2 linked regions of the Marichromatium purpuratum 984 genome follow. The main gene of each other region encodes a partner of the protein of the gene in region 2 in a complex. Links are inferred from orthologs where the notes say so. Each region holds a gene or a part of one and is shown on either strand. Other genes may lie near its edges. The genes, in order: accD and MARPU_RS13230.

What was found.
Region 1: the proteins of MARPU_RS13230 (region 2) and accD are in contact, whole or in part, in a solved structure (PDB 8UXZ), measured with the Escherichia coli proteins. The link is inferred for Marichromatium purpuratum 984 from one-to-one orthologs.

The regions. Positions count from the first base shown.
Region 1 is NZ_CP007031.1:1,474,824-1,480,871, reverse strand. Bases 1-3,000 are described here. They hold accD (acetyl-CoA carboxylase, carboxyltransferase subunit beta), read right to left. Parts: upstream 1,954-3,000; coding sequence 1,048-1,953; downstream 1-1,047. Other genes in these bases: trpB (tryptophan synthase subunit beta), read right to left, coding at 2,789-3,000; trpA (tryptophan synthase subunit alpha), read right to left, coding at 1,950-2,792; folC (bifunctional tetrahydrofolate synthase/dihydrofolate synthase), read right to left, coding at 1-1,045. In the rest of the region: more of trpB, read right to left, coding at 3,001-4,039; MARPU_RS06660 (phosphoribosylanthranilate isomerase), read right to left, coding at 4,020-4,649; tRNA pseudouridine(38-40) synthase TruA, read right to left, coding at 4,673-5,455; MARPU_RS06650 (FimV/HubP family polar landmark protein), read right to left, coding at 5,567-6,048.
Region 2 is NZ_CP007031.1:3,041,342-3,047,187, reverse strand. The notes cover bases 1,759-4,556. They hold MARPU_RS13230 (acetyl-CoA carboxylase carboxyltransferase subunit alpha), read left to right. Parts: upstream 1,759-2,578; coding sequence 2,579-3,535; downstream 3,536-4,556. Other genes in these bases: tilS (tRNA lysidine(34) synthetase TilS), read left to right, coding at 3,537-4,556. Outside these bases: MARPU_RS13240 (carbon-nitrogen hydrolase), read right to left, coding at 1-712; MARPU_RS13235 (metal-dependent hydrolase), read left to right, coding at 989-1,723; more of tilS, read left to right, coding at 4,557-4,892; trxA (thioredoxin), read right to left, coding at 4,886-5,749. UniProt on the Escherichia coli protein: Component of the acetyl coenzyme A carboxylase (ACC) complex. First, biotin carboxylase catalyzes the carboxylation of biotin on its carrier protein (BCCP) and then the CO(2) group is transferred by the carboxyltransferase to acetyl-CoA to form malonyl-CoA.

The sequences.
Region 1 (6,048 bases), 1.6 Mb from region 2 along the record:
CCTGATCGGCGAGCGCCGCGAACAGCGCCTCCGGCTCCTTGTCGGCGAGCATCGCCAGCACCACCCGCACCGCTAGACCACGACTGGCGAAGGCACGCAGATTGGTCGCCAGCGCGGCGGCAGCCTGGGCGTTGTGGGCGACATCGAGGATATGACTCGGGGTCCCCGGCAACACCTGGAAGCGCCCCGGCAGGCGGGCGCGCCCGAGCCCCTGACGCAGGGCGTTGCGCGGGATCGGCAGGCGCTCGCGCAGGGCATCGAGTGCGGTGATCGCCGCAGCGGCGTTGTCGCGCTGGAAATCGCCGCGCATCGCCGGCAACGGCAGCGCATGACGGCGACCATCGGGACCCTGCCACTCCCAGCCGGCCTCGGCGCCGTGACGGTCGAACTCCACGCCCTGCTGCAGTGGGCGCGCGCCGCAGCCGAGCGCGGCCTCGCGCAGGGCCGCCGGCGCGTCGCGCTGACCGATCACCGCGGCGCGAGCGGGACGGAAGATCCCCGCCTTCTCGCGGGCGATGTCATCGAGGCTCTCACCCAGCCAATCGGTATGGTCGAGTCCGATCGAGGTCACCACGGCAACATCGGCATCGATCAGGTTGACCGCATCGAGCCGTCCGCCGAGCCCGACCTCGAGCACCACCAGATCGAGCCCGGCGCGCGCGAAGAGATCGAGCGCGGCCAGGGTGGCGAACTCGAAATAGGTCAGCGAGATCTCGCCCCGGGCCTGGTCGATACGGTCGAAGGCACCGATCAATGCGGCGTCGTCGACCGGCTCGCCGTCGATGCGGATACGCTCGTTGTAGTGCACCAGATGCGGCGAACCGTAGGTGCCGCAGCGATAGCCGGCAGCCAGCGCGGTGGCCTCGAGCATGGCCACGCAGGAGCCCTTGCCGTTAGTGCCGGCGACGGAGATCACCGGGCAGGCGAAGGAACCATGTTCGAGACGCCGCCACACCGCGCGGACCCGATCGAGTCCCAGCTCCATCGTCCGCGGGTGCAGCGCGGCCTGCCAGTCGAGCCAGGCATCCAGAGTGTCGAAGCGCATCGTCAGACCGGCACCACGGTACGGCAGTAGCGCGGCCGATGGCCGAGGATCGCCAACAGGTCGGCGACCCGCTCGCGCAGGTCGCGACGATCGAGGATCATGTCGATCGCCCCCTTCTCGAGCAGGAACTCGCTGCGCTGGAAGCCCTCGGGGAGCTTCTCGTGCACGGTCTGCTCGATCACCCGCGGCCCGGCAAAGCCGATCAGCGCGCCGGGCTCGGCGATGTTGATGTCGCCGAGCATCGCCAGACTGGCCGAGACGCCGCCCATGGTCGGGTCGGTGAGCACCGAGACGAAGGGCAGTCCACGCTCGCGCATGCGCCCGAGCGCCGCGCTGGTCTTGGCCATCTGCATCAGCGAGAACAGGCTCTCCTGCATCCGCGCGCCACCACTGGCGGAGAAGCAGACATAGGGCGAGGACTGCTCGATCGCCGCCTCCACGCCGCGCACGAAGCGCTCGCCGACCACCGACCCCATAGAACCGCCCATGAACTTGAACTCGAAGGCGCTGGCCACGATCGGCTCGCCCTTGAGTTCACCGCGCATGGTGATCAACGCCTCCCTCTCGCCGCTTAGCTTCTGCGCCTGAGCGATGCGATCCTTGTACTTCTTCAGGTCCTTGAACTTAAGCGGATCGAGCGACTCGAGTTCGGCGCCGATCTCCTCGCGCGAGTCGGGGTCGAGAAAGGCCTCGAGACGCTTGCGCGCGGTGAGACGGTTGTGATGGTTGCACTTGGGGCAGACCTCGAGATTACGCTCGAGCTCGGCGCGATAGAGGATCGCCTGACAGCCCGGACACTTGGCCCAGACGCCCTCGGGCACGGCGCGCTTGTTGCTCGCCTCGGTGCGGATGCGGCTGGTGACCAGTTTCTCGAACCAGCTTTTGCTCTTGTCGACTGCCTGCTTCACGATGTTACCTGCTCGGGTCGGTTGGCGGCCGCGTCGGCAGCGTCGATGGCGCCACGCAGCTCGGCGATGAAGTCCCCAATGGTCGGCGGGATCGCCTCGGGCGTCTCGGCCAGCGCCTCGATCCGCTTGACGATGGCGCTGCCGACGATCACCGCGTCGGCAACAGCGGCCACCCGCGCAGCGGTCTCGCCGTCCTTGATGCCAAAGCCGACACCGACCGGCAGCGGGATGCGCGCGCGGATGGTCTCGACCTTGGCGGCCACCTCGTCGGCGTCGAGATTGGCCGCCCCGGTCACGCCCTTGACCGAGACGTAGTAGACGAAGCCCGAGGCGACCTCGCCGATGCGCGAGATCCGCCGCTCGGTCGAGGTCGGCGCCAGCAGATAGACCAGATCGACCGACTCGGTCCGCAGCGCCTGGACCAGCTCGTGCCCCTCCTCCGGGGGCACGTCGACGATCAGCACACCGTCGAGCCCGGCCGCGGCGGCGGCGCGGGCGAAGCGCCCATAGCCCATCACCTCGATCGGATTGAGATAGCCCATGGCTACCACCGGGGTATCGGCATCACGCTCGCGGAACTGGCGCACCATCTCCAGCACGTCGGCGAGCGAGACACCGCGCGCGAGGGCGCGCTCGGTGGCGCGTTGGATCACCGGGCCGTCGGCGATGGGGTCGGAGAACGGCACCCCCAGCTCGATCAGGTCGGCGCCGGCAGCGACCATCGCGTGCATCAGCTCGACGGTGGTCTCGGGACGTGGGTCGCCGGCGGTGATGAAGGGGATCAGCGCAGTGCGATGCGTCGCGCGCAGCTGTTCAAAACGTGTCGAGATCCGGCTCATAGCGTCAACCCATCGAGTTTGGCGACCGTGTGCATGTCCTTGTCCCCGCGACCGGAGAGATTCACCAGGATGCTCTGATCGGGGCGCATCCCGGGGGCGATTTTCTGCACATAGGCCAGCGCATGGCTGGACTCGAGCGCGGGAATGATGCCCTCGGTGCGGGTGAGGTGATGGAAAGCGGCGATCACCTCGGCATCGGTGACCGCGTCATAGCTGACCCGACCGCAGTCCTTGAGCCAGGCGTGCTCGGGACCGACACCGGGATAGTCGAGCCCGGCCGAGATCGAGTGGGTCTCAATGATCTGACCGTCGGCGTCCTCCATCAGATAGGTGCGGTTGCCGTGCAGCACCCCGGGGGTACCGGCGCACAACGGCGCGGCGTGACGGCCGCTGGCGATGCCCTCGCCGCCGGCCTCGACCCCGTAGATCGCCACCGAGGTGTCGCCGAGGAAGGGGTGGAACAGGCCGATGGCGTTGGAGCCGCCGCCGACACAGGCGACCAGGGCATCGGGCAGGCGCCCGGTGCGCTCGAGCATCTGCGCCCGCGCCTCGCGGCCGATCACCGTCTGGAAATCGCGCACCATCGCCGGATAGGGGTGTGGCCCGGCGACCGTACCGATGATGTAGAAGGTGTTGTCGATGTTGGTGACCCAGTCGCGCATCGCCTCGTTCATCGCGTCCTTGAGGGTGCGCGAGCCGGACTTGACCGGCACCACCTCGGCGCCGAGCAGACGCATGCGATAGACGTTGGCCTCCTGGCGGGCGACGTCGACCTCGCCCATGTAGACCACGCACTCGAGCCCGAGCCGCGCGGCGACCGTGGCGGTGGCCACGCCGTGCTGACCGGCACCGGTCTCGGCGATAATCCGGGTCTTGCCCATGCGCCGCGCCAGCAGCGCCTGGCCGATGGTGTTGTTGACCTTGTGCGCACCGGTGTGATTGAGGTCCTCGCGCTTGAGATAGATCTGCGCGCCGCCGAGTTCGCGGCTCCAGCGCTTGGCGTGATAGAGCGCCGAGGGACGACCGACGTAGTCGCGCAGGTCGGCGTCGAGTTCGGCGAGGAACTCGGGATCCTCGCGAAACCGCTCATAGGCCTCGCGCAACTCATCGAGCGCATAGACCAGCGTCTCGGGCACGAAGGTACCGCCATAGGGTCCGAAGTGACCATCGGCGTCGGGCAGGTCGTAGTGCCCCTGGCTGGCGGCCCGCTGGCTCAGCGGACGCGTGCTATCGGCATCTGTCGCCATCTCTTACCCCTGTCATGAAGGCGGAAATCTTTGCGTGATCCTTGACCCCTTTCGACGCCTCGACGCCACCACTGACATCGACGCCGAAGGGCCGCACCGCGGCGATCGCCGCGGCGACGTTGTCCGGCGCGAGACCACCGGCGAGCACGATCTCGCCGCGCAGCGCCTGCGGGATCCGCGCCCAGTCGAAACGCTCACCGGTGCCCCCGGCGACCCCGGCGCGATAGGTATCGAGCAGCAGCCCGGCGGCGCCGGCATAGCGCGCGCGCACCGCCTCGAGCAGGATGCCCGGGCGCATCCGTACCGCCTTGATCCAGCGCCGCGCGAAGGCCGCGCAATACTCGGGCGGCTCCTCGCCGTGGAACTGCAGCAGCTCCAGCGGCACCTGGCGCAGGGTCTCGCGCACTCGCTCGGGGTCGGCGTCGACGAACAGGCCCACGGCGGTGACGAAGGGCGGTAACCGCTCGCACAGCGCCCGTGCCTGCGCGATGGAGACGGCGCGCGGGCTGTCGGGATGGAACACCAATCCGACGGCATCGGCGCCGGCAACGCTCACCGCGTCGATATCCGCGGCACAGGTCAGCCCACAGATCTTAACCCGGGTTCTGATCATGGCGTAAACCTCCCAGAGCCTCAGTCCGCCGCCAGTCGCTGCAACGGCGTACGATACGCCGCCTGCGGCAGGGCGACGTGCTCGGGATAGTCGGCGCGCACGAAGAACAGCCCCTGGGGCGGCGCGGTAACGCCACCGAGGGTACGATCACGCACCGCCAGAAGCTCACGAGTCCAGCCGACCTCGGCCTCGCCGCGGCCGATCGCCACCAGCACCCCGGCGATGTTACGCACCATGTGATGGAGGAAGCCGTTGGCGCCGATACGCAGGATCACCAGATCGTCCTCGGCGTCGACCTCGAGATAGTGCACCCGGCGCACCGGACTCTTGGCCTGGCAGGCCACGGCGCGGAAGCTGGAGAAGTCGTGCTCGCCGACCAGCGCGCGCGCAGCCTCGCGCATCCGCGCCAGATCGAGCGCATCGTGGACCCACACGGCGCGATTGCGCGCGAGCGGCGAGCGGGTGCGGCGCACCTGCAGCTGATAGCGATAATGGCGCGCCACTGCGCTGAAACGCGCGTGGAAGTCGCCTTCGACCCGGTGCGCCCAGCGCACCGCCACGTCGGGCGGCAGGTTGACGTTGGTGCCGAGCACCCAGGAGCGCTCGCTGCGCGAGGCGGTGGTGTCGAAGTGCACCACCTGCTCGAAGGCATGGACGCCGGTGTCGGTGCGCCCGGCGCACTGTACACCGAGCGGATGATCGGCCACCCGCGAGATCGCCGCCTCCAGGCATTGTTGCACGGTACGCACCCCGACCTGGGTCTGCCAGCCGTGAAAATCAGAGCCGTCGTACTCGACGCCCATCACGATTCGTCCAGGCGTCACGCCGGTCTCTCTCCTGTGAATAACTGCAGGGACACGGACGTGTCCCACCCCCGCGACGCGGGGGCTGTCGATCGTTTCATGCGCGACCCGTCACCCCAGCTTGTCGAGGAGTTGACGGGCCTCCTGGCGCTGGTCCTCGCGACCGTCGGCGAGCACCTCTTCGAGGATCCCGCGCGCGGCCTCCTTATCGTCCATATCGAGATAGGCGCGGGCGAGATCGAGCTTGGTGGCGTTCTCGTCCCACAGCCCGGAGTCCATCTCCCACTGCGAGAGCAGGAACTCGCTCGGATCGGTGTCGGCCACCGGCTTGACCTCACCGCCACCCGCGGGACGGGCAGAGGGCTCGGGGGCGAGCGGCTGGGGCGTGCTCTGCGGCGCCAGGTCGGTATCGGAGAAACCGTCGAGATCCTCCAGGGTCAGCATCAGTTCGGAGTCATCGTCGACGGCGGGCTTCGACGCCCCGTCGGAATCGCTCGGCGCCTCCGGGGCGGACGGGCGCGGGACCGCCGCCCGCTCATCACCGAGACCGCCGTCACCGGTGGCGCGTGCCGCCTCGACCGGCGCCGACTCCT
Region 2 (5,846 bases):
TGCCCCAGAAGTGCGCTCCGGCGCCACCCGCCGCCGGATCGGGCTCGAAGCCGATGCGGTTGCAGGCGGCCAGCGGCAGGCCGTTGGCCACCGCGTGACCACGCTGTACCGTCATCCAGGCGTCGAGCTGGCGCGCCTGCTCCTCGGCCTCGTCACGCGGGTCCCAGCCGATGGCGGTGGGGTAGAGCAGCAGCTCGGCCCCGGCGAGCGCCATCAGCCGCGCCGCCTCCGGGTACCACTGGTCCCAGCACACCAGCACCCCGAGCCGACCGACACTGGTGTCGATCGGGGTGAAACCGAGATCGCCGGGGGTGAAGTAGAACTTCTCGTAGTAGCCCGGGTCGTCGGGGATGTGCATCTTGCGATAGCGCCCGGCGAGGCGCCCGTCGCTGTCGAGTACCACGGCGGTGTTGTGATAGAGCCCGGGGGCGCGGCGCTCGAACAGCGAGCCGACGATCACCACCCCGAGTTCGGCGGCGAGTGTGCCGAGGTACGCGGTGCTGGGGCCAGGGATGGGCTCGGCGAGATCGAACAGCGCAGGGTCTTCCTGCTGACAGAAATAGGGTCCGTTGTGCAGTTCCTGGAGCAGCACCAACTGCGCGCCCTCGGCGGCAGCCGCGCGACAGGCCGTGGCGCAGGCGTCGAGATTGGCCTCGAGGCCGCCCTGATCGGCCTGCTGGACGAGCGCGATGGTCAGTGGGGATGCGGTCATGGACGAAACCTCTGCGAAGCGACGGCGGACGAGGCGCGGATTATCCGCCACGGCGGGGTTCGTCGCCAGCTTCCAGGCGCCAGGTGCCAGCTATCAGCCACCAGCCTCCAGTGGACGTGCTTGCTGAGCGCTGTCGCTTGAGACAAGCGCACTGGAGGCTGGGTGCTGGCGGCCGGGTGCTTTCCCTGGCGGCTGGCGGCTGGCGGCTGGCGCGGTTAGAGTGCCCCGGATCCGTGGGCGCCGCTGGCGTCGCTCTGCGCAGTGCTTCGTTTCCGCATGGCCAACTTCCACACCCATATCAATGTCGGCATCTTCGTCAGTGGCGCCAGCGTGCTCGGTCTGCATGCCGCCGGGCTGGTCGAGCAGGGACAGACCCTGCCGCTGTTCGCGCTCGGGGTCGGCGCCAGTCTGTTGCCCGATGTCGACTCCGACACCTCGCGCCCGGTGCGCGCCTTCTTCACCGTGCTCGGGGCCGGACTGGCCTTCGCCATGACCCTGCCGCTGGTGGGGCAGCTGTTGCTGTTCGAGCTGGCGCTGGTATGGATCGGGGTGTTCCTCTGCGTTCGCTACGGCTTCTTCGAGCTGTTCACCCGCTTCACCGTGCACCGCGGGATCTGGCATTCCTGGCTCGCCGCCGGGGTGTGGGCGCTGGCGACGGTCAATGCCGCCCACTGGTTGTTCGAGCAGCCGGCGCGGGCGGCCTGGGTGGCCGGGCTGATGGTGGCGATCGGCTATCTCACCCATCTCCTGCTCGACGAGCTGTTCAGCGTCGATCTGCTCAACAGCCGGATCAAGCGCTCCTTCGGCACCGCGCTCAAGCCGCTGAGCCTGAACGACCCGCTGAGCAGCCTGACCCTGCTCGCGCTGGCCGTCTGGCTGGCCTGGATCGCGCCGGACCCGGGTGACTGGCCGGCCTTCGATCGGACCGTCTCCGGCATCCAGGCGTTGTGGCTGGGGCTCGGCGATGAACTTGGCGGCTGGCAGCGGGCGCTGGCGCGGCTGTTCGAGTAGGGGTTATCAGTCGTCAGCGACCAGTTGCCCGCCGCCAGTCGCCAGTTGCCAGTCGTCAGCCATCAGTCGCCAGTCGTCAGCCACCAGTTGCCAGCCGTCAGTCGTTAGCCATCAGCCGTCAGCCATCAGCCACCAGTTGCCAGCCGCCAGCCGCCAGTTGCCAGTTGCCAGTTGCCAGTCGTCAGCCATCAGTCGCCAGCCATCAGTTGCCAGCCGTCAGTCGTCAGCCGTCAGCCGTCAGCCGTCAGCTGCCAGCCACCGGTCGCTATCGGGGCGCAGGCGTTGGTCTCTCACGACGCCCTGAAGGCACCGCTACTGGCGGCTGAGAGCGGGTGGCTGGTGACCGATTATTGGCACCGGAATCGTCTCGTCCGACGGCGCGCTTTTGCGGCTTTTTCCCGTCGGGGTGGCTGATTCTCGGGGGTTGGGACGGGTTTTTCTGCTGGTTTGCTGTAAACGCCTGGTGCTGTTCGAATTTGGCGGCATTTACCTGCCTGATCGCGGATCTTGGTCGAAATCCTGAGGTCATGTCGGTTAAGTACGCGAAATCACCTTCGAGACGTCGCATGGCCCGGTGCTCGGCTGTCCGGTGCGGTCGTGCAGAGCCTGGTGCATGATGCTGTACTCACTGCGATCGCTGCGCTAGATTGGCAGGTTGCTGTGTGGCCGCGGGCATGCGCCCGTGCCGGGGTCGAGCCGGGTGGATGGGGCGACGAGGTCGGTCCCGCAACGCCCGAGCCGGGGTGTCGTTGCGATGGCCCCTCGGTGCTCGATCGCTGCCTGATGACGGGGCGCCGTATGCGGAGTCATCCGTGGGCGATCCACGCGTAACTCTCAAGACGATGTAGTGGGGCTATGGATCTCAATTTCCTCGATTTCGAACAACCCATCGCAGAGCTCGAGGCGAAGATCGAAGAACTTCGCCTGGTCGGCCACGACAACGAACTCAATATCCAGGAGGAGATCGAGCGTCTCCAGACCAAGTGTGTGGCGCTCACCGAGTCGATCTTCTCCTCGCTGACGCCGTGGCAGATCTCGCAGCTTTCGCGTCATCCGCAGCGTCCCTATCTGCTCGATTATGTGCGCCGGATCTTCGATGAGTTCCACGAGCTGCACGGCGATCGCGCCTTCGCCGACGATTCGGCCATCGTCGGAGGGTTGGCGCGGCTCGACGGGCGGCCGGTGATGGTGATCGGTCACCAGAAGGGGCGCGATACCAAGGAGAAGATCCAGCGCAACTTCGGCATGCCGCGTCCCGAGGGTTACCGCAAGGCGCTGCGCCTGATGGAGATGGCCGAGCGCTTCTCGATACCGGTGCTGACCTTCATCGACACCCCCGGCGCCTATCCTGGCGTCGGTGCCGAGGAGCGTGGTCAGAGCGAGGCGATCGCGCGCAACCTGCGCGAGATGTCGCGGCTGCGTACCCCGGTCCTCAGCACCGTGATCGGCGAGGGCGGTTCGGGCGGGGCGCTGGCGATCGGCGTCGGCGACTGGCTGGGGATGCTGCAGTTCAGCACCTACTCGGTGATCTCGCCCGAGGGTTGCGCCTCGATCCTGTGGAAGAGCGCCGACAAGGCCCAGCTCGCCGCCGAGGCGATGGCGATCACCTCCGACAAGCTGCTCGAGCAGGGGCTGATCGACGAGATCATCAAGGAGCCCTCGGGTGGTGCGCATCGCGACCCCGACGCCAACGCCGCCGCGCTCAAGGCGGTGCTGGTGAAGCGGCTCGACGAACTCGCCGCGGTCGACCTCGACACCCTGGTGGCCAAGCGCCATCAGCGCCTGATGGGCTTCGGTCGCTTCAAGGAGTGAGGTGGACGCGCTCGACCCCGAGCGCCTCGCCGTCGACCTGGCCGCGCTCGGTGGCCGGGGGCGTTGCTGGATCGCCTACAGCGGTGGACTCGACTCCACCGTGCTGCTGCACGCGCTGACCCGGGCGCCACTGGCGCGCCCGCTCGGCGCCATCCACATCGATCACGGCCTGCAGCCAGTGGCGCGGGACTGGCGTCGGCACTGTCGTGAGCGCTGTCGCGTGCTCGGGGTGCGTTTCGTCGCCCGCGCCCTGGCGCTCTCGCCGCCCCCTGGCGAGAGCCTCGAGGCCCATGCCCGCGCGGCGCGCTATCGCGCCTTCGCCGCGCTGCTCGACGACGACGAGCTGCTGCTGACCGCCCATCATCTCGACGACCAGGCCGAGACCCTGCTGCTCGCACTGCTGCGAGGCAGCGGGGTGCACGGGCTGGCGGCGATGCCGGGATGCGCGCTGCTCGGTCGGGGGCGCTTGGTGCGCCCGCTGCTCGGGGTGTCGCGCGCGCAGCTGCTCGATTACGCCCGGCGTCATCGGCTCGACTGGATCGAGGATCCGAGCAACGACGCCCTCCATCACGATCGCAACCTGCTGCGCCACCAGGTGCTGCCGCTGCTGCGCGGCCGCTGGCCGGCGGCGGCGTCCACCATCGCGCGCAGCGCGGCGCACTGTGCCGAGGCGGCGACGCTGATCGATCGCCAGGCTGGGTGCGATCTCGCCGCCGTCGCCGGCGCCGTGCCCGGCAGCCTCTCGGTGGCCGGTCTGTCCGGGCTGGAGCCCCCGGCGCGGCGGGCGGTGGCGCGGCTGTGGCTGCGGCGTCAGGGCTTTGCGGTGCCGGGGCGGGCGCGGCTCGAACGGGTCGTCGGCGAGCTGTTGACGGCGCGCGTCGATGCCGCGCCGCAGGTGGCCTGGGCCGGCTGCGAGGTGCGCCGCTATCGCGACGACCTCTATGCGCTGCAACCGCTGCCGAGGCCGCCGGATGCGGCTCTACGCTGGGTGTCGGGGCGCGAGTTGGTGCTGCCGCATGGACTGGGCGAGTTACAGGTGAGCGGCGCCGAGATGGCGCTGGAGGTGCGCTTCGGTGTCGGTGGGCGGTGTCGCCCGCGCCCGGGCGGGCCGCTGCGCTCGCTCAAGAAGATCTTTCAGGAGGCCGGGGTGCCGCCCTGGCTGCGCCCGCTGGTGCCGTTGCTGTTCGTCGCCGGGACCGATCGACTGGTCGCGGTCGCCGGGGTCTGCGGCTGTCACCCGGAGCAGGCCGGGGCGCCGGGCTGGCTGCGCTGGTCGGGGCACCCCTGGGGCGCGCTCGGGGTGTTTCGCGAGGTCTGCGAGATCGGGCGCGCCGCCGGGGGGGAGGGCGCTCAGTAGAGCGCGGTCATCATCTTGGCGCGATAGCGCGCGACCAGGTCGCCGTCGCCGCCGAGCAGGTCGAACACCGCGAGCATGCCCTTGCGCCCGGCGTCCTCGCCATAGCCGCGATCGCGCTTCATCAGCTCGAGCAGCAGTTCCAGCGCGGTGGCGTGATCGCCCTGGCTCACCGCACGGGCAGCGAGTTGATAGCGGGCCTCGCTGTCGGTGGCATCGGCCTCGAGACGGGCGCGCAGCGTCGCCTCGTCAGCGGCGTCGACGAGCGCGGCGGCGAAGCGCAGCCGGCCACGCAGGGCATTGACCTCGGGGTCGTTGGCCAGCTCGATCGGCAGCCGATCGATCGCCGCCTCGGCCTCGGTGACCTCGCCGCGCGCGGCGCGCAGCTCGACCTCGAGCAGGGCGATGCGGTTGTTCTCCGGGTCCTCGGCGCGGGCCTGTTCGAGCTGTGCGGCGGCCTGCTCGAGTGCGCCCTCGGCGATACTGGTGCGGGCCTGCTCGAGCAGCCCGCTCGAGGCGCGGGGGATGTGGCGATCGAGGAACTCGCGGATCTCTCCCTCGGGCAGCGCGCCCATGAACTCGTCGACCGGCTGGCCGTCCTTGTAGAGCCGTACCGTGGGCAGGCTGCGCACGCCGAACTGTGCGGCCAGCGTCTGCTCCTCCTCGGTGTTGACCTTGGCGAGCAGGAAGCGCCCGGCGTAGCGCTCGGCCAGCCCGGTGAGCAGCGGCATCAGCATGCGACAGGGGGCGCACCAGTCGGCCCAGAAGTCGACCAGCACCGGGCGCTCGTAGGAGCCCTCGATGACGACCGACTGGAAGTTCTCGGCGGTGACGGTCACGACATGGGGTGAATCTGTCATGGGGGATGACTCCTGATGGTGTGGATATTGGCGAGGCCGGTGACGATAGCCACCGGTCGATGACGATTCAAGACGGTCGCGATACGGCTGGGGCCGT